Regions from separate parts of the Sphingorhabdus sp. M41 genome, predicted to be linked through region 1. Evidence: predicted binding sites of a transcription regulator. Region 1 holds the regulator's gene; each other region holds the start of a gene.
What was found. The regulator LexA, encoded in region 1, represses DNA repair genes until DNA is damaged. The targets are predictions, from matches to a motif close to GTTCCNCNCTTGTTCT.

Region 1 (6,135 bases):
GAAATGCGGGATGGATTGAGCCCGAATGGCACCTTAGGCACCGGTTCCGGTTCGACTGGCACCGCCCTTAGCACGCTGTTTCACCCGCGACAATTGTCTGATTTCCGGCGCGGGCCGCAACTCCCCAAATTGATTGAAATGCAGCTCGAGAAGGAGCGGGACCAGCTTCCCTTATGGGTGCCGGTGGCGCTTGGCTGCGGCATTGCGTCCTGGTTCAATCTGGCCAACCCCGCCTGGTGGCTGGCGTTTATAAGTCTGTGCGGCGGGCTCGGCCTGATTGCGGTCATGAACGGGCGAGATACGCGCGCAGGCAAGGCTTTATTCTGGTTCGCGCTGCTGGCCGCCATAGGCTGCGCGCTGATCTGGCTGCGTTCATGGAGCGTCGCTGCGCCGGTGCTGGAACGACCAATTGTCGTCACTTTCAACGCGGAGATCGAGCGGGTCGAGCCGGTTTTAGCGCGCGATATGGTGCGGCTGACGCTTGGCACCGGCGAAAATCCCGAATTGCCGCCGCGAGTTCGGGTGAATGTGCCGCTTGACCGGGCCAGTCCCGATTTGCAGGACGGTGCCCTGATCCAGCTGCGCGCCCGGCTGATGCCACCGGCGATGCCGGCGCTGCCGGGGGCCTATGATTTTTCCGAAAGGGCCTGGTTTCAGGGGCTCGGCGCGACCGGCCAGGCGCTGGGCGCTATTCAGATATTGCGCCGCGCCGATCCGCTTTTCGCGCTGTCGCGATACCGACAACAGCTCTCGGCTCATGTACAGGCGCGGATGGCCGGCGCTGCCGGTGCGATTGGCGTGACCCTGGCCACCGGGGATCGCGGCGCGATTGCCGAAGCGGATGCCGAAGCGATGCGGCGCAGCGGGCTGGCGCATCTGCTCTCGATCAGCGGGCTGCATGTCACTGCGGTTGTCGGGGCGATTTATCTGATGGTGCTCAAAAGTCTCGCTCTCTCACCGACACTGGCGCTGCGCTTTCGGTTACCGGTCGTGGCGGCCGGATGCGCGGCGCTGGCGGCGGTCGCCTATACCTTGTTGACCGGAGCGCAGGTGCCGACGATTCGGGCCTGTGTCGCGGCCTTGCTGGTGCTGGTGGCGCTGATGATGGGGCGCAGCGCGATCACCTTGCGGATGGTCGCTGCCGGCGCGCTCTTCGTGTTGATTTTCTGGCCCGAATCGCTGGTGGGACCGAGCTTTCAGCTCAGCTTCGCGGCGGTTACCGCGATCATTGCGTTGCACGAGCATCCGCAGATTAAGGCGCTGGTCATGCTGCGCGAGGAAAATCTGTTGCGCCGCGCCGGACGTTTTATTTTTGCGCTGTTCCTTACCGGGCTGGTGGTGGAAATCGCGCTGATGCCGATCGCGCTCTATCATTTTCACAAGGCGGGGCTTTATGGCGCATTGGCCAATATCGTCGCTATCCCGCTGACAACATTCGTGATCATGCCGCTGGAGGCGCTGGCTCTGGTGCTGGACAGCGTGGGTCTTGGCGCGCCGGTCTGGTGGCTCTGCGAGCAGGCGCTGAGCAGCCTGATCGGGCTTGCCCATTTTGTCTCGAGTAGACCCGGCGCGGTGACGATGTCGCCGACTATGCCGGTGCTCGCGTTCGGATTGGTGCTGCTTGGCGGGCTGTGGCTTTGTCTGTGGCGAGAACGCTGGCGTTATCTGGGGGCGATTCCGGCGATGATCGGAGCGCTGTTGATCGCCAACACCCGCGCGCCCGATATCTATATCACCGGCGACGGCCGCCATGTCGGCATTCGCAACGATCAGGGCGAGCTGGCGATGTTGCGCACACGCAGCGGTGATTTCATTCGCGACATTATCCGGGAAAATGCCGGAGTAGAAGGGGAATCGCAGGCGCTGGAAGACTGGACGAATGCCGATTGCAATGCTGACAGCTGTCTGGTCACTTTGCGCACGGACGGACGTGACTGGCATATATTGGCGACCCGCAGCTCGCATTATATTTCCGCTCTGGCTCTGTCCGCAGCCTGTCGCCGCGCCGATATCGTCGTCAGTGATCGGTGGCTGCCGGCAAGTTGCCAGCCGCGCTGGCTGAAGGCTGACCGCAACCTGCTGTCACAGGTCGGCGGCATGACCATCGATCTGGAAAGGCAGAAAATATCCACCGCGCTCGGCTGGACCGGCAGGCATATATGGACCCGCTATCGCTCCGTCAGGAATGGTGGTAACGACAGCGGCAGGCCGGATCAGTAGCGGCGCAGCAATCCGGCCATCTTGCCCTGGATGCGCACTTCGCCTTCGCCATAAATCTGCGGCTCATAGGCGGCATTGGCGGGATCGAGGCGGATGCTCCGGCCATCCTTGCGGAGATATTTCAGCGTCGCTTCTTCCTCGTGGATCAGCGCCACAACAATCTCGCCATCGCGCGCGACTTCGGTTTTCTGGATCAGCGCATAATCGCCATCGAGGATACCCGCGTCGATCATCGAATCACCGGATACTTCCAGCGCATAATGCTCGCCGGGGCCGAGCAGGGCGGCAGGAACGCTGAGCGCCGACTGGCCTTCCATCGCCTCGATCGGCGCGCCGGCGGCGATGCGGCCGTGCAGCGGGATTTCCAGGACATCATTATTGGCAGCCGGAGCAGGATTGGAAATGACTTCGCGCACCGGCGTTTCCGGGTGCAGCGAGACAACATTTGATGGGGCCGCTTCCTGCACGCCACCTTCCGGCAGTTTCAACACTTCCAGCGCCCGCGCCCGGTTGGGCAGGCGGCGGATGAAGTGCCGCTCCTCGAGCGCGCTGATCAATCGGTGAATGCCGGACTTGGACTTGAGCCCCAGCGCTTCCTTCATTTCCTCGAACGAGGGGGAAACGCCGCTATCCTTGAGTTTTTCATCAATGAAGCAGAGGAGTTCATGTTGCTTTTGCGTGAGCATGTCCAGTGTCCTGTTCTGGGAACGAATAAAGAACAATTAAGAAACAAAACGGGGGAAGTCAAGCGGGAAAGCACACAGGGTCCGGGCTGTTGAAGCGCGACGGCAATCCTTGCAGCGACAGCGCGGGGAGCGCGAGGACATATTATGTATGCATAGCCTGCCAAGCAGGTTGTCGAGCAGTGTCCAGCGGACTATTGATCAGCCCAATGCGCGCTTAAACCTGATTTGTTCTGATTTTAGTGGGGGCTCGGGCTCTTTCAGAGGGCGTTCCGCTTTCAGATTGCGTTCTTCGGCATTCTCGACACGGTTCCGGCCGCTCGACTTGGCCCTGTAGAGCGCAGCATCGGTTCGCGCGAACAACTGCTCATATGTCTCCCCATTACGGGCTGTGGCCACGCCAAAACTCGCAGTCAGACGGACATCGTTGCTCAGGCCGGAATGCTCGAGACTTTCGAATGCCCGCCGGATTCGGTCGGCCGACTGCTCTGCAGCGTTATTCGGGCAATTCCAGATGGCGATGCAGAACTCCTCTCCGCCGATTCGGCCGGCCGTGTCACATCCACGCACCATGTTTCCGATGAGTTTGCCAATGCCCGCGATCGCCTGGTCGCCCGCCTGGTGCCCCCAAATGTCGTTCACTTTCTTGAAGTGGTCGATATCGACTACCACCAGGCTCAGTGGCAGTCCCTCCGTCTGCGCACGTGGGAGAAGATTTCGCATCGACTCTTCAAACGCACCCCGGTTGCACAGCCCGCTGAGCGCATCACGCTCACTGCTTTCCCGCAGCGAAGTCGTCCATTCGGCGATTGTCGCACCGATCAGAACCGTGGCGGTGGTCACGCCTTTCACTCCGAGAACAAGCCCGATTAGGGAATAATAGATCGAGTCCCGATAGACCTCGGCCGGAATCGCCTGCTCAAACAACAGGGTCAAGGTTGGTCTTAAGAGGAAATCGGCAGCATGAAACGCCATGACCGCGATGATCGCAACATCGAACACTTTGCGGCGCCGCGCGGTGAGGAGCGTCGTCACGCCCATGGCGAACATGACACCGTAGCCCATATTGACGATGACCAGCCGCGAAGCGACTTCGTTGGATAAGCTGACAGCCACTCCCAGCACCAATGCGCTAATGAGGTAAACGACTGCCATGCTTCCTAGATGAAGCCGCTGCCCGGCGCGCTCGCAGACCGAAACCAGCATCACCGTCGTGCCCATAGTGTAGAAAAACTGCGTCAAATGGAAGACGTAGAAAGCATCAGCAGGCAGCAAATGGGTGATCAGAAATCCCGCCGCAGAAAGGGTGAAGGCAATGCCGTAGCCGAGCACGTGACGCTTCATGCGTCCTACTCGCCAAAGCACTGCGAAGGTCGCCGCGAAAAATAGCACCATGAGCGGTGTTACCAGTCCAAGAATTTGCGTCTGCATCGACCCTTAGTGCTCCTTTTCCAGTCGGTTAGTCCAATAAGGTTAATGGCGCGTTTCGGAATCGGACTTTGTCCATGGATTTTTAATTGTCTCACACAATTGGACGTCTCGACGACCCCACTTTGCCCAGCGCTGGCCAACCTTCTATCTGCGCACGGTATTTTTCATTCCCGTCAGATACGTTTGAAGGACACCGGATCTCAGCCGTTCAGTGCGCTATCAAGGTACCGATAGCGGATGACGATTATGGCAAGATCAAAATAAAAACTTTGAGAAGATTATCATAAGGCACTGATTCCAAGAGATTTATTCTGGATACTATGAATTATATCCCAACATAGGGCACCATCTCACCAACATCAGACGCTGCCGCATGAGCTGGCCGACATAGCAGTGCATTCGCCGCCGCCAAGACCGAAAGCTTAGCGCTGTCCTGGCTGTTGAAGGGCGTGATCCCGGCCTGGTCGACCTTCGCCCGCAGAAACTGGGCGCGGGGACCGTTGGCGGGGAGGGCTTCGCGGGTCGGGGCGCTCTGATAGTCGGGCAGATAGCGGGCGGCTCCGGCCATGAAGCGGATCAGCGGCAGCAGGAACAGGGTGGCCGCGACAAAGGCGGAGGCGGGATTGCCGGGGAGCGCCAATATCACCGTCTTGCCGAGCTTTCCGGCCATCACCGGCTTGCCCGGTTTCATCGCGATCTTGTAGAAATCGATTGCGGCGCCGAGCTTGCGGAAGGCGGGGCCGACCAGATCATGATCGCCGACCGATGCGCCGCCGATGGTGACGATGATATCGCAGTCTTTTGCGCTGTCCAGCGTCTGGCACAATATGTCCATATCGTCGGGAATGCGGCTCAGGCTGCGGGTTTCGGCGGTCAGGCCGCAGAGCATGGCTGACAGCATGACGTCATTGCTGGCGGGTATCTGGTGGGGCAGGGTGTCGCTGCCCGGCGCGACCAGTTCGTCGCCGGTCGAGACCACCGCCACGCGGGGCTGTGTGCCGACCGACAGTTCGCCATAGCCGGCGATAACCGCTTCGCCGAGCGCCGCCGCATTGAGCAGGCTGCCTGCGGGTAATCCGACGCTTCCTTGCTTGAAATCGCCGCCCTGATGCCGGATATGCCGGCCCTTCTCGGGTGAGGGTTCTGCTGTCAGTCGGATGGTGGCGCCGTCCGCTTCGACATTTTCCTGCATGACCACGGTATCGGCGCCTTCGGGCAGCAGGGCGCCGGTGAAAATGCGGGCGGTTTCTCCCGGTCGCAGCGCGCGGCAGGGCGGGCTTCCGGCGGGACATTCGCCGATCAGGGTCCACGGGCCGTTCCGGTCCTCGAAACGGATCGCATAGCCGTCCATCGCCGACATATCGGCCGCCGGCTGCTCGCGTCTGGCGATCAGGTCTCCGGCGAGATAGCGGCCGAGCGCATCATGGACGGAAAGCGTTTCGGCGGGCAGGCGGGACGCCAGCGCGATCAGTCGCTGCTGGGCTTCGTCCAGAGGCAGCAAGCTGCTCATTCCGCGACCCAGTCTCCTGACTTGCCGCCGCTTTTCGAGAGCAGCCGGATGTCGCTGATCACCATATCCTTCTGCATCGCCTTGGACATGTCATAGATTGTGAGAAGTGCGACCGAACAGGCTGTTAAGGCTTCCATTTCCACGCCGGTCTTGCCGGTGAGGCGGGCCATGGACGACACCTGGATACCATCATCGAGAAAGGTGAAATCGACCGCCACTTTGGTCAGCGCCAGCGGGTGGCACAAGGGGATGAGATCGCTGGTCTTCTTCGCCGCCATGATCCCGGCAATG
Region 2 (6,135 bases), 1.1 Mb from region 1:
CGGCCAACCGGCAGGACCCGATAATAAAGGGCCCGATAACAATTCGCCATTGGTGCAACCTCGGACTGCGTCCGGCGTATCTATGATGCCGGGCGCGTGCCTGGTATAACAGGAGTATCGTTGATGTCGTCTTTTTCACTTTATATGATCGGCTTTTTCGTTTTCGTTGGCGGGCTGGCTTATGGCGCATTTTTGCTGGGCGCTCCGCCAACCTATATCGCGGTTGGAGCGGTTATACTGGTTGGAATAGGGCTAATGTCAGCAACCAACCGCACCCGTACGCGCGACCTGTCGCCGGATGCCGCTGTTGCAGAGACGACGACCACGACAACACGCCGGGACATTTAAACCCGTAACCGATCGGGCGATATTCCGCCAAATCAGATCAGCTCGGCCCTTGCCGCTCAATCGCCTCTGATTGGCGGCGCATTTTCGCGTTCCGTCTTTTTTGGACGAACAACCACGAATATTGTTCGTGGTTGCGGGCTGGGATTGTCTCGCGATATCAGGCGCTCTCGAGCAATCCTTCCTTCTTGATCTTCTCCTGCCAAACCAGCGGGGCCAGATGGTGCACGCTTTGCCCTTCGGCATCGACCGCCACCGTGACCGGCATGTCCTGTACTTCAAATTCGTAGATCGCTTCCATGCCGAGCTCTTCAAAGCCGACAATCTTCGATCCCTTGATTGCCCGCGACACCAGATAGGCGCTGCCGCCGACCGCCATCAGATAGGCGCTCTTGTGCTTCTTGATCGAACCGATCGTGTCCAGCCCGCGTTCGGCCTTGCCGACCATCGCCAGCAGGCCCTGTTCGAGCATCATGTCCGTGAACTTGTCCATCCGCGTTGCGGTGGTCGGACCGGCCGGACCGACCACTTCCTCGCCAACCGGATCGACTGGGCCAACATAATAGATGACCCGGCCCTTGAATTCGACCGGCAATTCTTCGCCTGCGTCCAGCATATCCTTGATCTTCTTGTGCGCAGCGTCGCGACCGGTCAGCATCTTGCCATTGAGCAACAGGCGGTCGCCATGCTTCCATGTTGCGACTTCTGCCGCGTCCAGCTGGTCGAGATGCACCCGCTTGGCTTCCGATGACGGTGTCCAGTTGACGTCCGGCCATTCCTCTAGCTTCGGCGCTTCGAGATAGGCGGGGCCGCTGCCATCGAGCGTGAAATGGGCATGGCGGGTGGCGGCGCAATTGGGGATCATTGCAACCGGCTTGCCCGCCGCATGGCAGGGCCAGTCGTTGATCTTGACGTCGAGGATGGTCGACAGTCCGCCCAGTCCCTGCGCGCCAATGCCCAGCGCATTGACCTTGTCGAAAATCTCGATGCGCATTTCCTCGATATCGTTGCGCGGGCCGCGCTCCTTCAGCGGACCCATGTCGATCGGGTCCATCAGGCTCTGCTTGGCGAGCAATACGGCGCGTTCGGCGGTGCCACCGATACCGATGCCGAGCATGCCGGGCGGGCACCAGCCGGCGCCCATCTGCGGGATCATTTCCAGCACCCAGTCGACGATATTGTCGCTCGGGTTCATCATCTTGAACTTGGATTTATTCTCCGATCCGCCGCCCTTGGCCGCGACATCGACGGAGACCTTGTCGCCGGGCACCATCTCGACATGCAGCACGCTTGGCGTGTTGTCCTTGGTGTTGCGCCGGGTGAAGGCGGGATCGGCGAGGATCGAGGCGCGCAGCTTGTTCTCCGGATGGAGATAGGCGCGGCGAACACCTTCATCGACAATTTCCTGCATCGATTGCGATGTATCGTCGAGCCGGCAATCCATGCCCCATTTGACGAAGACATTGACGATACCCGTATCCTGACAAATCGGCCGGTGCCCCTCGGCACACATTTTCGAATTGGTCAGGATCTGCGCAATCGCATCCTTGGCTGCCGGAGATTTCTCCGCGTCATAGGCTTTGCCGAGCGCCCGGATATAATCCATCGGATGATAGTAAGAGATAAATTGCAGCGCATCGGCGACGCTTTCAATGAGATCGGCGGTCTTGATGGTGACGGTCATATTGGCTCCGAAAAACTGACGATTGTAGATCGGACTGCCTATTGACGGATATGACCGGACCGAGCAAGTTTTTGTGATACAGCCCGCGACCAGACATGTCTGATTGCGGAGACAGGAGAGCGGCCCTGCAGTTGCGTGATCGGCGCATTGAAGCCGCAAATCCAATCACGACGAATTACGAAAGCCTGTCGAAACCGAAAGGGCTATTCCTGCGCGGCCTATCTCTTGCTCTTGCGTTTTTTCCGTTTCGCGTAGCGCTCGTCGCGGGCGGCTTTTTTCTCGGTTTCGGTCAGGCCAAGTGCGAGCTTCGGTTTCGCTTGCTCTTTCGCGGCTTTCCGTTCGGCCTTCAACTGCTCGAATGCCGCACGTTTCTCCTCGCGTGCGATCGCCTGCTTCTGTTCGCGTGCCAACTGGGCTGCCTTGCGTTCGGCTATGACTTCCGGGCTGAGCGGCGCCTTTGCCTTCAATTTTTTGAGTGCAGCCTGTTTGGCTTTGGCCGCCATTTGAGTGCGTTCTTGAAAAGTCGGTTCTGAAAATGGCGGCATCTGAGTTCATTATTCCTTGATTGAGCGATGGTGCTTAAGCATCGGATAGTTCGCGAAAAGCGTGGCAAGTCCTACAGTCATTAGAGCCTTCGGGCAAGTTGTAGAAGACGAAACGGGAATATAACCGTTGGCGATGCAGGTGGGTTTGAACCTTGGAATGGCAGCAACCGGGTGCCCGGCAGATATAATATTGAGTGAGTGATTGCCGATCTCTGCAACGGGGCCACCAGCCGAGCTGCTCATCATGCTGTCTGATTGGGGAGCCTGCAGCGAAGATGAAAATTGGTCAGGGCGGCTAGATATAGGCAAGCGATTGTCGGGCTGGCGAGGAAGAATTGATATTTTCGCCGCTTATGTGGCAGACAATTTATGGCAGGATGTTCCTGGCCTATAGTATGTCGATCAAATTCAAGCCTGGAGAGGGGCAAATCATGACGCTATTCAGAATTTTCATGGCGATGATTTTTATCGCAATCACGATCTATACCGGAATCACCATTTCCGCCCATGGCTGGAACCTGCTCCCGATTTTCTTTGGTGACATGGTAGCGATGGGCTGGCCCGGCCAGTTCAACTTTGACTTCATGTGCTTTCTGCTGCTGTCGGCGCTCTGGGTAGCGTGGCGCCATAATTTTTCGCCGTCCGGCTTCGCGCTTGGCGCAATCGCATCGGTGGGCGGGATGTTGTTTCTGTCCGTCTATCTTTTCATTGTCGCAGGGCAGGTGGATGGTGATGTGCGCAAATTGTTGCTCGGCCAGACGCGAGCGAAAGAGTGAGCTACCAGATATGGTGCCACAATTGCGTAACAACCCCCTGTGCATGAATGGTGGACAGTTATTTTTGTAAATATTGCTATCTGCTATTGCACATTGCGGGAGGCCTAGCGCGACCACGCGTCGCGGCCTGTCGGCAAGAATCGCTGTTCGACGAAGCGATTCATTTATACGACGAACTGAGTCCTTAAAACGTCATTTACCCCCTTGCATAAAATTTCGATTCAGCCACTATAGGTTGTGGTTCGGCATAGGGGGCACACCAACTTATAGTATTAGTCGTATGGAACGCCGACTCGGTGGACGTCTCCCTTTGTGCCAAATGACAACGAAAAAAACGGGGTTTTGGGCAGCAAAATAAATGCCCTCTGAGGCGTTAATACTGTTAGGATAAGGGCTTCGGCTCGAGTCGAACAAGACAGGAACAAATGCCCTATTGAAATCCCGGTGGTCAATTGGCCTGTAGGCCGTTGTGATTGTTGAATTAGTAGAGTGATTTTAGGGGGCTTTGATGGATTTTAGAGACAACCGCGACAACGAGACCTTGTCGGGAACAGATGTGAGTGAGAGTGAAATGGGCGCGGAAGTATTGGATACGCCAAAAAGCAAAACCGAAAATACAGGACCAACCAGCGAACCGGAAGTCAGCAAGAAGGCAGCCGCAGAGGCCGCTTCGGCCAAGGCCAATGACGAAAAGGAATTGAAGGCCGAGCGTGACAGCCACAGTGTTGAAAAACGCCGTTTCAAGATTACGCAGGACGAAAGCCGCGACGATCTGCTGACCGATTTCGGCAAGGAAACGCTCAACGACCGCTATCTGTTGCCCGGCGAATCCTATCAGGATCTGTTCGCCCGCGTGGCCGACGCTTATGCCGATGATCAGGAACATGCGCAGCGCCTCTATGACGCGATTTCCAAGCTCTGGTTCATGCCGGCTACACCGGTATTGTCGAATGGCGGCACCGGTCGCGGCCTGCCAATCAGCTGCTATCTCAACAGCGTCGACGACAGTCTCGGCGGCATCGTCAACACCTGGAACGAAAATGTCTGGCTCGCATCGCGCGGCGGCGGCATCGGCACCTATTGGGGCAGCGTTCGCGGTATCGGCGAGCCGGTCGGCCTCAACGGCAAGACATCCGGCATCATTCCGTTCGTCCGCGTGATGGACAGCCTGACCCTGGCGATTTCGCAAGGGTCCTTGCGCCGTGGTTCGGCCGCTTGCTATCTTGACGTCAATCATCCGGAAATCGAAGAATTTCTTGAAATCAGAAAGCCTTCCGGTGACTTTAACCGGAAAGCTCTGAACCTGCACCACGGTGTATTGCTGACCGACGAATTCATGGAAGCGGTCCGCGACGGCAAGGAATTTGATCTCAAGTCGCCGAAAGACGGTTCGGTCCGCGGCACCGTCGATGCGCGCAGCCTGTTCCAGAAGCTGGTCGAAACACGGCTGGCCACCGGCGAGCCCTATATCATCTTCAGCGACACGGTGAACCGGATGATGCCCAAGCATCACCGCGATCTGGGTCTCAAGGTGTCCACCTCCAATCTTTGTTCCGAGATCACACTGCCGACGGGTCGTGATCATCTGGGCGAGGACAGGACGGCAGTGTGTTGCCTGTCCTCGCTCAATCTCGAAAAATGGGACGAGTGGTCGGTCGAGAAGGGCTTTATCGAGGACGTCATGCGCTTCCTCGACAATGTCCTGCAGGATTATATCGACCGCGCGCCGGAAGAAATGGCGCGGGCGAAATATAGCGCGATGCGCGAACGCAGCGTCGGCCTCGGCGTGATGGGCTTCCACAGCTTCCTTCAGGCCCGCGGCCTCGGCTTCGAAAGCGCGCTGGCAAAATCGTGGAACTTCAAGATCTTCAAGCATGTTTCGGCGAAAGCGTCCGAAGCCAGCATGATGCTCGCCAAGGAACGCGGCCCTTGCCCCGACGCAGCCGATCAGGGCGTGATGGAGCGCTTCTCCTGCAAGATGGCAATCGCGCCGACCGCGTCGATCAGCATCATCTGCGGCGGTGCCTCGGCCTGTATCGAACCGATCCCGGCGAACATCTACACCCACAAGACGCTCTCCGGCAGCTTCGTGGTCAAGAACCCGCATCTGCAGAAATTGCTGCAGGAGAAGAGCAAGGACAGCAACAATATCTGGAACTCGATCCTCGAAAAGGGTGGCAGCGTCCAGCATCTCGATTTCCTCAGCACCGAGGAAAAGGACACGTACAAGACCAGCTTCGAGATCGACCAGCGCTGGCTGCTCGAACTCGCCGCCGACCGTACGCCCTATATCGATCAGGCACAGTCGCTGAACCTGTTCATCCCCGCCGATGTCGACAAGTGGGACCTGCTGATGCTCCACTTCCGCGCCTGGGAGCTGGGCATCAAGTCGCTTTACTATCTGCGCTCGAAATCGATCCAGCGCGCCGGTTTTGCCGGTGGCGAAACGATGATGAGCGAACCGGCAACCGGCAATATCTCGGGGGGCGTCGAGGCGGACAATACGCTCGATCCGAAAACGGTCGAACTGATGACCACCGCCGGCACCACCGACTATGACGAATGTCTCGCCTGCCAATAGGCGGCGCGGCACAGGCAGTTTGCCCACTGCCTCCTCCCTTTGCTCCTTTTGGGAGGGGGCCGTTTTTTGAAAGTAAAGGCGCGCGCAGCACATCAATTGTCATCCCGGCGAAGGCTGGGATCCAGACCAAAATATGGTGTGTGAAACAAGATTGATTTAGGCCCCAGCCAATGCCGGGGCGACGAGTAAAGCGGAGAACGAGTA
Region 3 (6,135 bases), 1.1 Mb from region 1:
GCGTCGACGGCGTCGAGAATGGGCCGGTCATTGGCGCTGGCGCTCGTGATTGAGACCGTGATCGTGGCAAACAGCAAGCAGGCAGACGTAGCGGCTTTCATAATCGCGAACATATGGGAGGCCTTTTCTCTTCGATCGTGGACGGGGCGATGATGCTCGAAACTAGCGCCCCTGCGCCCAACCGCAAGGGGCATCTGTCGGCTGCGCCCTTCCCGCCAAGCTCAGCTACGTCGCCCGCAATCTTTCCTAACTTGCTGCGCGCGGGTGCGGGTCGCTAGGGACGCGCTCCGGCAAACACCCTCTCCCGTTGCGCCGGTACATCAACAGAAAGTAGTATCGTCATGTCCCGTATCATTGCCCCTGCCGCCAATCGCCAGATCCGTTCGCTGGCCAGCCTCCTGCTTGCCGGTGCGGCGCTTTGCATGCCGGGTACGGCGCAGGCGACCGACGGCTATTTTGTCAATGGTGTCGGCGCCAAGTCCAAGGGTGCTGGCGGCGTATCCATCGCGATGCCGCAGGATGCGTTCGGGATTGCCACCAACCCGGCTTCGGCGACCGCCATCGAGCATCGGCTGGATGTCGGCTTCGAGATTTTCATTCCCGATCGCGGTTCCGAGATTATCGGCAATCAGGCCGGGCTCGACGGGGTCTATTCCGGCAATGATGCCAATCCCTTCATCCTCCCCGAATTCGCCTATGTGCGGCCGCTGTCCGACACGGTTTCGATCGGCATTGCGGTCAACGGCAATGGCGGCATGAACACCGATTACAAGAGCAATCCCTTCGCCAGCTTTGGCGCCACCGGATCAGCAGGCGTGAACCTGCGGCAAATTTCGATTGCGCCGACCATTGCGGTGGAGATTGCCGAGGGGCAGAGCCTCGGCGTGTCGCCGCATTTTGTCGTGCAAAGCTTTGAAGCCAAAGGCATCCAGCCGTTCGCCGCCAATTCGCAGGACCCTGCGAATTTCACCAATCGCGGCGAGGACTGGGCTTTCGGCGCTGGCTTCCGCGTTGGCTATCTCGGTAGTTTTGGTGACAATTTCCGCGTCGGGGCCTTTTACCAGTCGAAAGTCTGGACCACCGAGTTCGACCGCTATGCCGGTCTGTTCGCCGAACAGGGCGGCTTCAACATGCCTGCCTCCTGGGGCGCGGGCGTTTCGATCGACGCGACGCCAAAGCTGACGCTGGGCGCGGATTTCAAGCATATCGAATATTCGCACGTCAATTCGGTCGGCAATCCGATTGCATCGCTGCTTCAGGGCGTCCCCTTTGGTGCGGACAATGGCCCCGGTTTTGGCTGGGACGATGTCGATGTATGGAAATTCGGCGCGGTCTATCAGGCCAGCGACAGGCTTGCCCTGCGCGCCGGCTATGGCCGCTCTGCCAACCCGATCCCGCAGTCGGAGACCTTGCTCAATGTGCTGGCACCGGGCGTGGTGCGCGATCACTTCACCGTGGGCGCGACGTTCAAGCCGTCGGAGAAATTCGAGATCACCGGCTATGCGATGCGCGCGCCGCGGCAGACGGTGAACGGCTCCGGATCGATTCCAGCGCCCTTTGGCGGCGGCGAGGCGAATATCCATCTTGCCGAAACGGCTGTCGGTTTCTCGCTGGGCTTTGGTTTCTAGGCAAGGCTGCCCGTCATCATGGTCCGGGCATCATCATGATGCCCGGTCCTGCCGCACGAAGGCGGCTGCCAGCTGCAGATCGCGGACAAATTTTGCCTGTTCGACCTGTCGGCCCTGCTCGTCGGGAATCCGCAGCAGAAAGGATGGATGCACGGTGATCAGGATCGACCGGCCATCGGCGCCGGACAGGATCTCGCCGCGGTGGCGGGAGATTTTTACCGGCTTGCCGGTCAGGCTTCGCGCTGCAGTCGCGCCCAGCGCGACGAGCAGCTTCGGATCGACCAGCCGTATCTCCTGTTCGACCCACCAGCGGTAATAGTTGATTTCGCCGACATTGGGCGTCTCGTGGATGCGCCTTTTGCCGCGTTGGGTGTATTTGAAGCGCTTCACCGCATTGGTGAGGAAGATTTTTTGTCGGTCGATCTGGGCTTGTTCCAGCACGCGGTCGAGCAATTGACCAGCGGGCCCGACAAAGGGCCTTCCCTCCCTGTCCTCCTGATCGCCGGGCTGCTCGCCGATGATCATGATATCGGCATGGTCCGGTCCGGAGCCCCGCACCAGCCGGTCGGAGAATTTTTCCATCGGAGCATCGGTCTGCTGTTCCAGCAGCGCGTAAACCTGGTCCAGCGAGACCGGAAGATTGGCAGCCGCTCCGTCCATATTCTGATCGAATAGCATATCCTCACGAACGCGCACCACCATCGCCTCGACCCGCGTCCCGGCCTGTTCCAGCAGAGAGGGAATCAGCTCCGCTTCCGGCAGGTTTTTCCAGTATTTCATCGGCATTTCCGATTTCATCGCGCCGATCTTGACCCGGGCGGGGTTGAAGATATTGGCATAATAGGTTCGCCATTCTGCCTCGACCATGTCTTGCTGCGGCACGTCTTCCTTGCAGCCACCGGGACCGACTGCGAGCTTTTGCCCGTCCCAGGCGATGCTCGCGCCGGGAGTCACGATCAGCCAGTCCATGCCGGTGAAGCGGTTGCGGAAAAAGGAAGCGACCGATGCGGTGATATGATGGTCCGGTTCGAACCATGCAACAAATTGCTCGCGGCCCCCGCTCTTGCCGATTTTGCGGAAGCGGACGAAGGCGTGCATCTTGTGGATGTCGCGGCGGATTGCCTTGGCGTAGCGGTTGAGTCTGAGCATATCGGCATCTGCGGGATTGAGATGCAGGTTCGGCACAGATTGGGCGCGGTAAAGGATGCGATAGGCGAGATCGAAACGGTCCTCGTTTCTGTGCAGCAGGGCGGTGTTGATCAGGGACAGCAGCGTCTTTGATATGCGAAGCGGGCGCGAGGGTTGATCGCTGCTTTGCTCCGGCAAGGCAGCGGGTGGCGACAGATCCAGTTCGCTCGTCTGGCGCCTTCCCTCGACCGTCCAGCTAACCTGCTCCGGCGCGATATTGGCTGGCAAAAGCTTGCGCGCATGGTCGCGCCAGCCTTCCAGATCGACTTCGCTGGCAAGCAATATCCGGTACGAGCTGACGATAAGGGCTGGCATGCTGTCCGGCATGGCTAGGCCGGAAACAGGCTGAGCTGTTCGGGAGGCGGTTTGAGCCGGTCGTAGAGGTTCAGGGAGTCCAGCTGCTTGCCGGGATGCCAGTCGACGGTGGTGATGAATGGCAATATTTTCTTCACCGACTGGCAGATGCGCTCGAGGTCGGCCAGCCGCAGGCCGGTAAAACGGCGCGCCTGCAATATCTTGCCGACGCCCTTGCCGCCCAGTCCGGGGATACGCAGCAGGCTTTCCTTGTCGGCGAGATTGATATTGACCGGAAAGCGCGCGCGATTTTGCAGCGCCCAGGCCAGCTTCGGGTCGATGGTCAGGTCAAGCTGTCCGGCGCTGCCGCCCTGCATGATCTCGGCGACGGAAAAGCCGTAGAAGCGCAGCAGCCAGTCGGCCTGATACAACCTGTGCTCGCGCAACAAGGGCGGGGCCTGGACCGGCAGGTTACTGCTGGCGTCGGGGATCGGGCTGAAGGCAGAATAATAGACCCGCTTCAGGCCATAGCTGCCATAAAGACCGTTACTGGTTGTCAGTATCCTGGCGTCGTCGGACGAGTCAGCACCGATGATCATCTGGGTGCTGTGCCCGCCCGGCGCGAACAGCGGCGCCTTCCGGGATGTCTTGCGCTCTGCTTTCGCCTCGCGCACCCGTTTGCCGAGATTGTCCATCGTGCGGCGGATCAGCTTGCCATCCTTTTCCGGGGCCAGCCGGGCGATCGATTCATCGTCGGGCAATTCGATGTTGATCGACAGACGGTCGGCATATTGGCCTGCCTGCTTGAGCAGCTCCGGATCGGCCTCGGGGATGGTCTTGAGATGGATATAGCCGCCGAAGCGGTGCACGACCCGCAGCCGGCGGGCGACTTCAACCAGTTGCTCCATTGTATAGTCCGGACTGCGGATGATGCCGGAGGACAGGAACAGGCCCTCGATATAATTGCGCTTGTAGAAATCCAGCGTCAGGTCGACGATCTCCTGCACCGTGAAGGCGGCGCGGCGCACGTTGCTCGACGAGCGGTTGATGCAGTAGAGACAGTCGAACATGCAATAGTTGGTCATCAGGATCTTGAGCAGCGAGATACAGCGCCCGTCCGGCGCATAGCTGTGGCAGATGCCCATGCCTCCGGTCGACCCGATGCCCCCCGATTTCGCCGAATTGCGCTTCACCGACCCGCTCGACGCGCAAGACGCATCATATTTGGCGGCATCGGCAAGAATCGCCAGCTTTTCGGATCGGGAGAGTTTTGACATATTGCCACGATAGGCTGTGTTCTTGTTTTGTTCAATAACCTAGATTAATATTGGCGTGATTCATCGGGTGCTGCACAGGTTATGCGGTTCTTTATAATCTCAATCTCGGAAAGCCGCCTTTCGCACAGAATGAATGGAACCGGACTGGCAGGGTAGAGCCAGATATCTGGCTGCGCTTCGGATCGATAAATACCGAAAAATTAACCTTATCTGGTAACCTTCTGTTTCAAATAGAGACAAATTGGGCTCCGCTGGGGGGCGTTATGGTCGGGACAAGCTGGACTCGGGCGTCGTTATCCGTCATTTTGACCAATTATTTCGAGCAGTGGCAATCGGCCGGAAAAGGGACTTAGGTTAGCTAATGAAAATCGGAAGCAAGATATTGGCCGGTGCAGCGGCGACAGTGGTTTTGGCGCTGGTCGGCCATGCGGCAACGGGCGAAAATTTCGTTTCAGGTCTGGAACAAAAGGCGCAGACCGAACTAGCCGCACGGGGACTGGATGGCGCCAGCGTCAGCTTCAGTCGCGATCCTCTGTCGCGCAGCGCCATTCTGGACGGCGAAGTCACGAATGACATGAAGCAGAAAGCCTTGGCCGTGGTCATGGCTGTTCCCGGCGTCTCGGGTGCAAGCTGGAAAGGCAAGGAAGATGCTGGCCCGGTCGACGATGCCGACAGGATCGCGCCAGCTGCGGACTCCGCCACCCCCGAAACGGTCGCCAATTGCCAGAAACAAATCGACAAGATTATCGCAGCGAAAAACATCAGCTTCCGCTCCGGCAGCGCCTATGTTTCGCCGGAATCCAATAGAATTCTCGATGAACTTGCGGTCGCCTTGAAGGCCTGTGGTGACCTGTCGATAGCGGTTGAAGGACATACCGATGACAATGGGGACCGCAGCGTCAATCGGGTGATGTCGCAAGAGCGGGCGGACCGGATCAAAGCCGGCCTGATCAAGCGCGGCATTTCGGAAAGCCAGGTCACAGCAATTGGATATGGATCGGAACGGCCTCGCGCCAAGGGTTCGGACGCTGCGGCCGATGCGAAAAATCGCCGGATCGAATTCCGGATTGGCTCGGCAAATGGCCCACTGGAAGATGATGCCAAAGCGCAACAGGAGAAATGATCCATGCCACTTTTACTTGAAAATCTGTTGCTCCTACTGGTTACTTTTGCAATTGGCCTCGCTATTGGTTGGTTCATCTGGGGCCGGAATACCGAAGAATATTAGCCTGGACCGGCTATGAACAAGATTCAGAACGAGGTTTTGAGAAGATGATCACGCTGATTACGGCCAACTGGCTGTTATACCTGATTGCACTGCTGATTGGTGTCGTCACCGCTTTCTCGGTCTGGGCTGGAACCGGTCGGGAATCCTCTGCCGTGGAAGATTTTTCTGCCGACGATGGCCTGCTTGAAAAAGCGGGCGAGCCGGTCCAGCCGGCTGAACCAAAGCCCGAACCATCTCCGCCCGCAGCCGCTGTACCAGAGACTGCGCCACCACCACCGGCACCAAAAGCGGTCGTGGCCCCCGTTGCTACCGTGCCCAAAGCCGAGGCAAAACCGGCGGAATCACCAAAGACTGCACCCGCAGTATCCGGGAAACCCAATATACCGGCGGCAGTGGGCGAACCGGACAATCTGCGGCTTATCAAGGGCGTTGGCCCGAAACTCAATACGCTGCTGATCAGCCTCGGCGTTACCCGGTTCGACCAGATTGCTGACTGGAAAGAAGCCGAAATCACCGAGGT
Region 4 (6,135 bases), 140 kb from region 1:
GCACAGGGCAGGGCGCAGGTTCTGTCCGATGTGCCTATTGCCGTTTCGGCTATTGGCGCGGAGCAATTGCAGCAGAGCGGAACCAGCGATATTCGCGAGCTCAATCAGCTGGCACCTTCATTGCTTGTGTCTTCGACCGGCAACGAAGCCAACGGCTCGGCCCGTATACGCGGTATTGGTACCGTGGGGGACAACCCCGGCCTGGAAAGCTCCGTGGCCGTGTTCATCGATGGTGTCTACCGGTCGCGCAGTGGTAATGCGCTCAGCGAACTGGGCCCGATTGACCGGATTGAAGTTCTGCGCGGTCCGCAAGGAACACTGGGCGGACGCAATTCTTCTGCGGGTATGATCAACATCACCACGGCAGCACCGGAATTTGTCTTTTCCGGACATGCTTCTGCAACCTATGGCAATTATGACCTGCTTCGTCTGGAAGCGGGCATCAACGGACCGCTGAGCGATAACATCGCTGCGCGTATCGATGGGGTCTATCTGAAACGCGACGGTTTCTACAATGATGTGGTAAACGGGACCGACGTCAATAACAAAGACCGGTTCCTGGTTCGCGGTCAGCTGTTGTTTGAACCCAGCGACACGCTGAGCATTCGTGTGGTCGGTGACTATTCGAAGAAAGACGAATCCTGCTGCGCGGCGACTTTCGTCCAGCCGGAATTTGCACAGCAGGCGCGGGTAAGTCCCGGACTTGATCCTTTCGCCCTCCCACAACCTGGTTCGCCTGCTCTAACAGACCCGGCCAACCCGATCATTCCGGTGCTGTTGGCACTAGGTCAAAACAGCAACGCGCTGACCCAAAGTACGTTCAACCGGAATATTTACGTCACTCCCGGTCGTTCCTATGCTGGCGAGACGGAGGATTTTGGCGCTTCGGTTGAGATCAATGCCGAACTGGGCAATCTGAACCTGACGTCGATTACCGGCTATCGCGAATATTCCAACTTCCAGGCATCGGATACGGATTATACGCAGGTCGACATTCTCTATCGCGCACCAACCGAAAATGCTGGTGCCCGGGAATTTAAAACCTTCACGCAGGAATTGCGGCTGCAGGGTGCGGCTTTTGATGATAAGCTGGATTGGTTGATCGGCGGTTTTTACGCGAATGAAAAACTCGAAACCCGCGATAACATCCGCTTTGGTTCGCAATATGGAGCGTTCGCGCCATGCCGGATCGTCAATGCTGTCAATCCGGCTCTGGCATCTCCGACCAGCACAGGCTGTCTGAGCGCTGGCGGCAGAGCTGCATTGCAGGCTGCAAATGGCGGAGCCGGCGCATTTGGCGCTGCCACACCACTGATTTTTGCAGGGCTGGATAATCTGGCCCAGATCAATGACCGGGGAACGGTTCTTGACCGGTATAATCAGACGAGCGAAAATTTCGCGTTCTTCACTCACAATATCTTCCATGTGACCGACAAGCTCGATCTCACATTGGGCCTGCGCTATACCAATGAAACGAAGGATTTCCGGGCGGCGTTCACCAACGACAATACGATGTGCCCGATCCAGCGCGCTGCATTTACGCCGCTGCTTGCCCCATCTGTCGATACTGACGGTGATGGTATTTTGGATTTCGCGCCTCTGGGTGCTTTGTCGGCCGGCCTCATCGGTCTCGCGTGTCAGGGTAATTCGACATCCGAACTGGACGGCGTAACCCTGGCTGATAGCCGGAGCGAGAGTGAGTTCACCGGCACTGCCATATTGTCCTACAAGCCGACCGACGATCTGATGCTTTATGGCAGCTTCTCGCGCGGTTACAAGGCCGGCGGTTTCAACCTTGACCGGTCTGCATTGACCAGTTCGACGCTGGCCAATCCGGCATTGACGGGTGACACCGCCAATCTCCAGTTCGACCAGGAAACGGTGGATGCGTTTGAAATCGGTGCAAAATACTCGTCTCGGGAATTTTCGCTGAGCGTTGCCGCTTTCCGTCAGCAGTTTGACAATTTCCAGCTCAACACATTCAATGGCTCCGTTTTCCTGGTGCAGAATATCAACGCCTGTAGCACTGATCTGAACGGCGCGGACAAGGATGCCGACGGAACCACCGGCAACTGTGCTCCGGATGATGTCAAATATGGCGTGGTTGCACAGGGTGTCGAACTGGAAGCATCGATCAATCCGATCAGGCACGTAAATTTCACCATGGGTCTCACCTATACCGATACCAGCTATGAAAATGATCTGGTTGGGCGTGATAACGGCACGGCGCTTGATCCAGCTCTGCGTTTGCTGCCAGGCGACAATCTGTCGAACGCTCCTGAAATCACAGCGACTGCGTCGGTGTCTTATACCCCGCCAATCGGAAATAGCGGGCTGACCGGACTATTCTATGTGAACGCCCGGACGACCAGCGACTATAACACCGGCTCGGATCTGCTCTATGGCAAGGAGCAGGACGGCTTCACACTGGTCAATGCGCGTATCGGTATCCGTGGCCCAGACGACAAATGGGCGATCGAAGGCTGGGCACAAAATCTGTTCAATGTGAATTATTCGCAGGTCGCGTTCAACACGCCATTTGTAGCATCGCAGCAGACCTATTCGGCTTTCCTTGCAGAACCAAGAACCTACGGCATCACGGTGCGTGGGCAGTTCTAAACCAAGCCTGCAAAGCTGATTAAAACAAGGCGTGCGGTTCCACCAATGAACCGCACGCCTTTTTATTTGCTCCGCCGCTGCCGAGCCTCTGGTTGGCTATTGTGGCTGTATCCGCCCATTCGGCTCGTTTTGATATCGTCTGAATATACAAGTCGCCGCTGGAGCGCTGTTCCGCGCCGCTTGACGAATCCCGGCACAATCCCTAAATTTGCACCATGGCTATATTACCGATCCTAGAGGTGCCTGATCCGCGCCTGAAAATTGTGTCCGAACCCGTAACCGTGTTTGATGACGAATTGAAAACGCTGATCAAGGACATGTTTGAAACCATGTATGACGCGCCGGGCATTGGCCTGGCCGCGATTCAGGTCGGTGTACCCAAACGCGTGCTGGTGATCGATCTGCAGGAACCGGTGCCGCACGAGCATGAACATGGCGAGCATTGCGACCATGACCATGGCGTGATCAACGATCCGCGCGTGTTCATCAATCCCGAGATTCTCGATCCATCCGAAGACATGAACCTGTACAGCGAAGGCTGTCTGTCGGTGCCCGATCAATATGCTGACGTGGAACGCCCCGCGGCGATCACAGCGCGCTGGCAAGATGTTGACGGCAAGCAATATGAAGAGCAGATCGACGGCTTGCTGGCGACCTGTCTGCAGCACGAGATGGACCATCTCGAAGGGATATTGTTCATCGACCATCTGTCGCGGCTGAAACGGCAAATGGTACTGAAGAAGCTTGCTAAGCTGCGCAAGGAACATGGCATAGCGGCCTGATGGTCAGATCATTTCACAGCTCATAAGACCCCGTTCGCACTGAGCTTGTCAAAGTGCACCTATCGGCTTGAACTGTCCTTCGACAGGCTCAGGACGAACGGCAGCTAGCGAATGCACCGCTCTGAATTGTCTTTCCCGGATTGACGTGTATTGCCTATTCCGGAAAACGCTCCTAGGTTCTCTTTTCGTTCTTATCGGAAAGAGAGTTAATTTGGACCCCATCATTGTCATTTTCGCAATCGTCGTCGCTCTTCTGGGCGGGCTGGCGCTGGGCTGGTATATCGGCGGTAAGCCGGCCAAGGACGCCGCTCAGGCGGCCAGAGATGCGGTGCAGGCGGCCAAGGACGCGGCGCAGGCCACCGATGCCTTGCGGATCACGCTCGACGGTGTCCGCGATGAGCGTGATGCGGCGAGAACCGAACTGGCGGCGCTACAGGCCGATGCCCGCAATCATGAAAAGCAGATGCAGCAGCTGATCGAAGCGAAAGAGGCTCTGTCGGCGCAATTTTCCGAAATTGGCGCGAAGATGCTGGAAACGGCGCAAAGGCAGTTTCTCGAGCGGGCCGACCAGCGCTTTGACCAGGCGAATGAAAAGGGCGGCGAAAAAATCGCCAAGCTGTTGCAGCCGGTGCACGAACGTCTGGCGACCTACGAAGCCTCGATCACCAAGATCGAAAAAGAGCGGACCGAATCCTATGCCGGGATCAGCGCTACCATTGAACAGGTCAGGCAAGGGCAGGACAGGGTGCAGCAGGAAGCGGCGCGCCTCGTCAACAGTCTTCGCAATGCGCCCAAATCGCGCGGCCGCTGGGGCGAGCAACAACTCAAGAATGTCCTCGAAACCTGCGGGCTATCCGAACATACCGATTTTGTCACCGAGCAGAGCATCGACACCGACGAGGGGCGTCTGCGTCCCGATGCGGTGATCAATGTGCCCGGTGGTCGCAAGCTGGTGATCGATGCCAAGGTCTCGCTCAACGACTATCAGGATGCGTTTGAGGCGGAAGATGAGGCTGCGCGCAGCTTTGCCATGGCGCGCCACTGCAACAGCATGAAGGCGCATATCGATGGCCTGTCGAAGAAAGCCTATTGGGACCAGTTCGAGGATGCGCCGGATTATGTGATCATGTTTGTGCCGGGCGAGCATTTTCTGGCCGCCGCGCTGGAACATGAACCGACATTATGGGACCATGCCTTCGAGAAGAAGGTGCTGCTGGCCACACCGACCAATCTGGTGGCCATCGCCCGGACCGTAGCCGGTGTCTGGCGTCAGGAAAAAATGGCCGCAGAAGCGAAGCAGATAGGCCAGCTTGGCAAGGAAATGTACGACCGTCTGGCGGTGGCGGGGGAACATCTGAAACGCATGGGCTCCGGCCTTGGCAGCGCGGTCGGCAATTATAATAAATTTGTCGGCAGCTTCGAGCGCAATATCATGGCGACCGGGCGCAAATTTGCCGAGCTGCAGATTGAAACCGGCAAGAAGGATCTCGAGCCCGTGCCCGAAATCGAGGCTTTGCCCCGCTATAGTGACTCGGTCGCCGAAAAACTGATCGAAGAGGATCGGCAGATCAGCGACCGTGCAGCAGAATAGTGCCTAGGCCGACCCGTCCAGCCCTTCGGTAAAGCTGCCGCCGCAACCGTTTAAAACGCCACTGTCGCTCGCTTCTATCTTGACCGTATCGGCATAGGTACGATCGCTCATGCCATCGTTACATTCTTCGCCGCTGGTGATGTAGACGTTGATATTATCGGTGCCGGAAAAGCCTCTGAGCTCCCATCCGCCATCGGTTTTCTTTGTCCGGTCAATCGGCAAGGTGAAATCCTTGCCGTTCTGCGCAGTAAAGGCGATTTTCTCGTCCTTGATATCGACGGCCCATCCGGGCTCGGTGCCGATGGCGCTATAGTTGCCCAGTTGCTCCTCGACGACCGGTGGTTCTTCCGCAGGCGCTCCGCAGGCCGTGAGCGCCAGTGTTGCCAGCGATGACAATATTATTATGTTTTTCATATTTTCCCCCTCCGTCATCAAGCTAACATAGAGAGGGCAGGAACGCCAAACTATCTCTGGCGGGTCTGATTCAGCACTTCATAGGCCATGACCGAGGCGGCGACAGCCGCGTTGAGACTGTCAGCCTTGCCCATCATCGGCATCTTCACCAGCGTGTCGCAGGCCGCTTCATAATCGTCCGGCAATCCCTGCGCTTCGTTGCCAATCAGCAGAAATGTTGGCGTCTTGTAACGGACCGACTGATAGTCATTTTCCGTGTTGAGACTGGTTCCGACCAGTTCGCCCGGACCATTGCGGAGCCATGTCAGGAATTCCGGCCATCGTGCCTGCACGACCTGCTGGGTAAAAATGGCGCCCATGCTGGCGCGCACCGCCTCGACCGAGAAAGGATCGACGCAGTCGTCGATCAGGATCAGACCCCCGGCGCCAACAGCATCGCCGGTCCGCAAAATCGTCCCGAGATTACCAGGATCGCGAAGCGCCTGTGCGACCAGCCAGATATTGGAACTCGATCGATCCAGCTCTTCGAGCGGAACAGGATGATCGGGATAGATACCGATGATCGATTGCGGATTGGATTTGCCGGAGAGCTTGGCAATGATTGCTTCGCTGGTTTCGATAACATCGCCGCCGGCGGCCACTGTCGCTGCCTCGATTTTCTGGGCGAGCGGATGCAGCTCGGTGTCTTCAACGACTACCAATATCTTGGGAGTTCTGCCGCTGTCGAGC

Region 2: AZE99_RS11130 (ribonucleoside-diphosphate reductase subunit alpha) is a predicted target of LexA. The motif match lies at 3,758-3,773, and genes of this name have one in related genera.
Region 3: AZE99_RS11355 (putative DNA modification/repair radical SAM protein) is a predicted target of LexA. The motif match lies at 4,406-4,421, and genes of this name have one in related genera.
Region 4: rmuC (DNA recombination protein RmuC) is a predicted target of LexA. The motif match lies at 3,578-3,593, and genes of this name have one in related genera.

The regions. Positions count from the first base shown of each region.
Region 1 is NZ_CP014545.1:1,299,839-1,305,973, forward strand. Features, by position in the region: gene AZE99_RS06230 (ComEC/Rec2 family competence protein) at 4-2,220, shown strand; gene lexA (transcriptional repressor LexA) at 2,214-2,906, opposite strand; gene AZE99_RS06240 (GGDEF domain-containing protein) at 3,105-4,334, opposite strand; gene AZE99_RS06245 (molybdopterin molybdotransferase MoeA) at 4,660-5,844, opposite strand; gene moaC (cyclic pyranopterin monophosphate synthase MoaC) at 5,841-6,135, opposite strand, start outside.
Region 2 is NZ_CP014545.1:2,353,477-2,359,611, reverse strand. Features, by position in the region: gene AZE99_RS11150 (hypothetical protein) at 124-348, shown strand; gene AZE99_RS11145 (fumarate hydratase) at 506-2,029, opposite strand; gene AZE99_RS11140 (DUF6481 family protein) at 2,248-2,574, opposite strand; gene AZE99_RS11135 (hypothetical protein) at 3,006-3,350, shown strand; gene AZE99_RS11130 (ribonucleoside-diphosphate reductase subunit alpha) at 3,859-5,931, shown strand.
Region 3 is NZ_CP014545.1:2,401,711-2,407,845, forward strand. Features, by position in the region: gene AZE99_RS11340 (M20/M25/M40 family metallo-hydrolase) at 1-113, opposite strand, end outside; gene AZE99_RS11345 (OmpP1/FadL family transporter) at 342-1,628, shown strand; gene AZE99_RS11350 (UdgX family uracil-DNA binding protein) at 1,662-3,131, opposite strand; gene AZE99_RS11355 (putative DNA modification/repair radical SAM protein) at 3,146-4,387, opposite strand; gene AZE99_RS11360 (OmpA family protein) at 4,749-5,510, shown strand; gene AZE99_RS11365 (hypothetical protein) at 5,660-6,135, shown strand, end outside.
Region 4 is NZ_CP014545.1:1,442,902-1,449,036, forward strand. Features, by position in the region: gene AZE99_RS06880 (TonB-dependent receptor) at 1-2,619, shown strand, start outside; gene def (peptide deformylase) at 2,835-3,401, shown strand; gene rmuC (DNA recombination protein RmuC) at 3,613-4,992, shown strand; gene AZE99_RS06895 (hypothetical protein) at 4,996-5,406, opposite strand; gene AZE99_RS06900 (TrmH family RNA methyltransferase) at 5,457-6,135, opposite strand, start outside.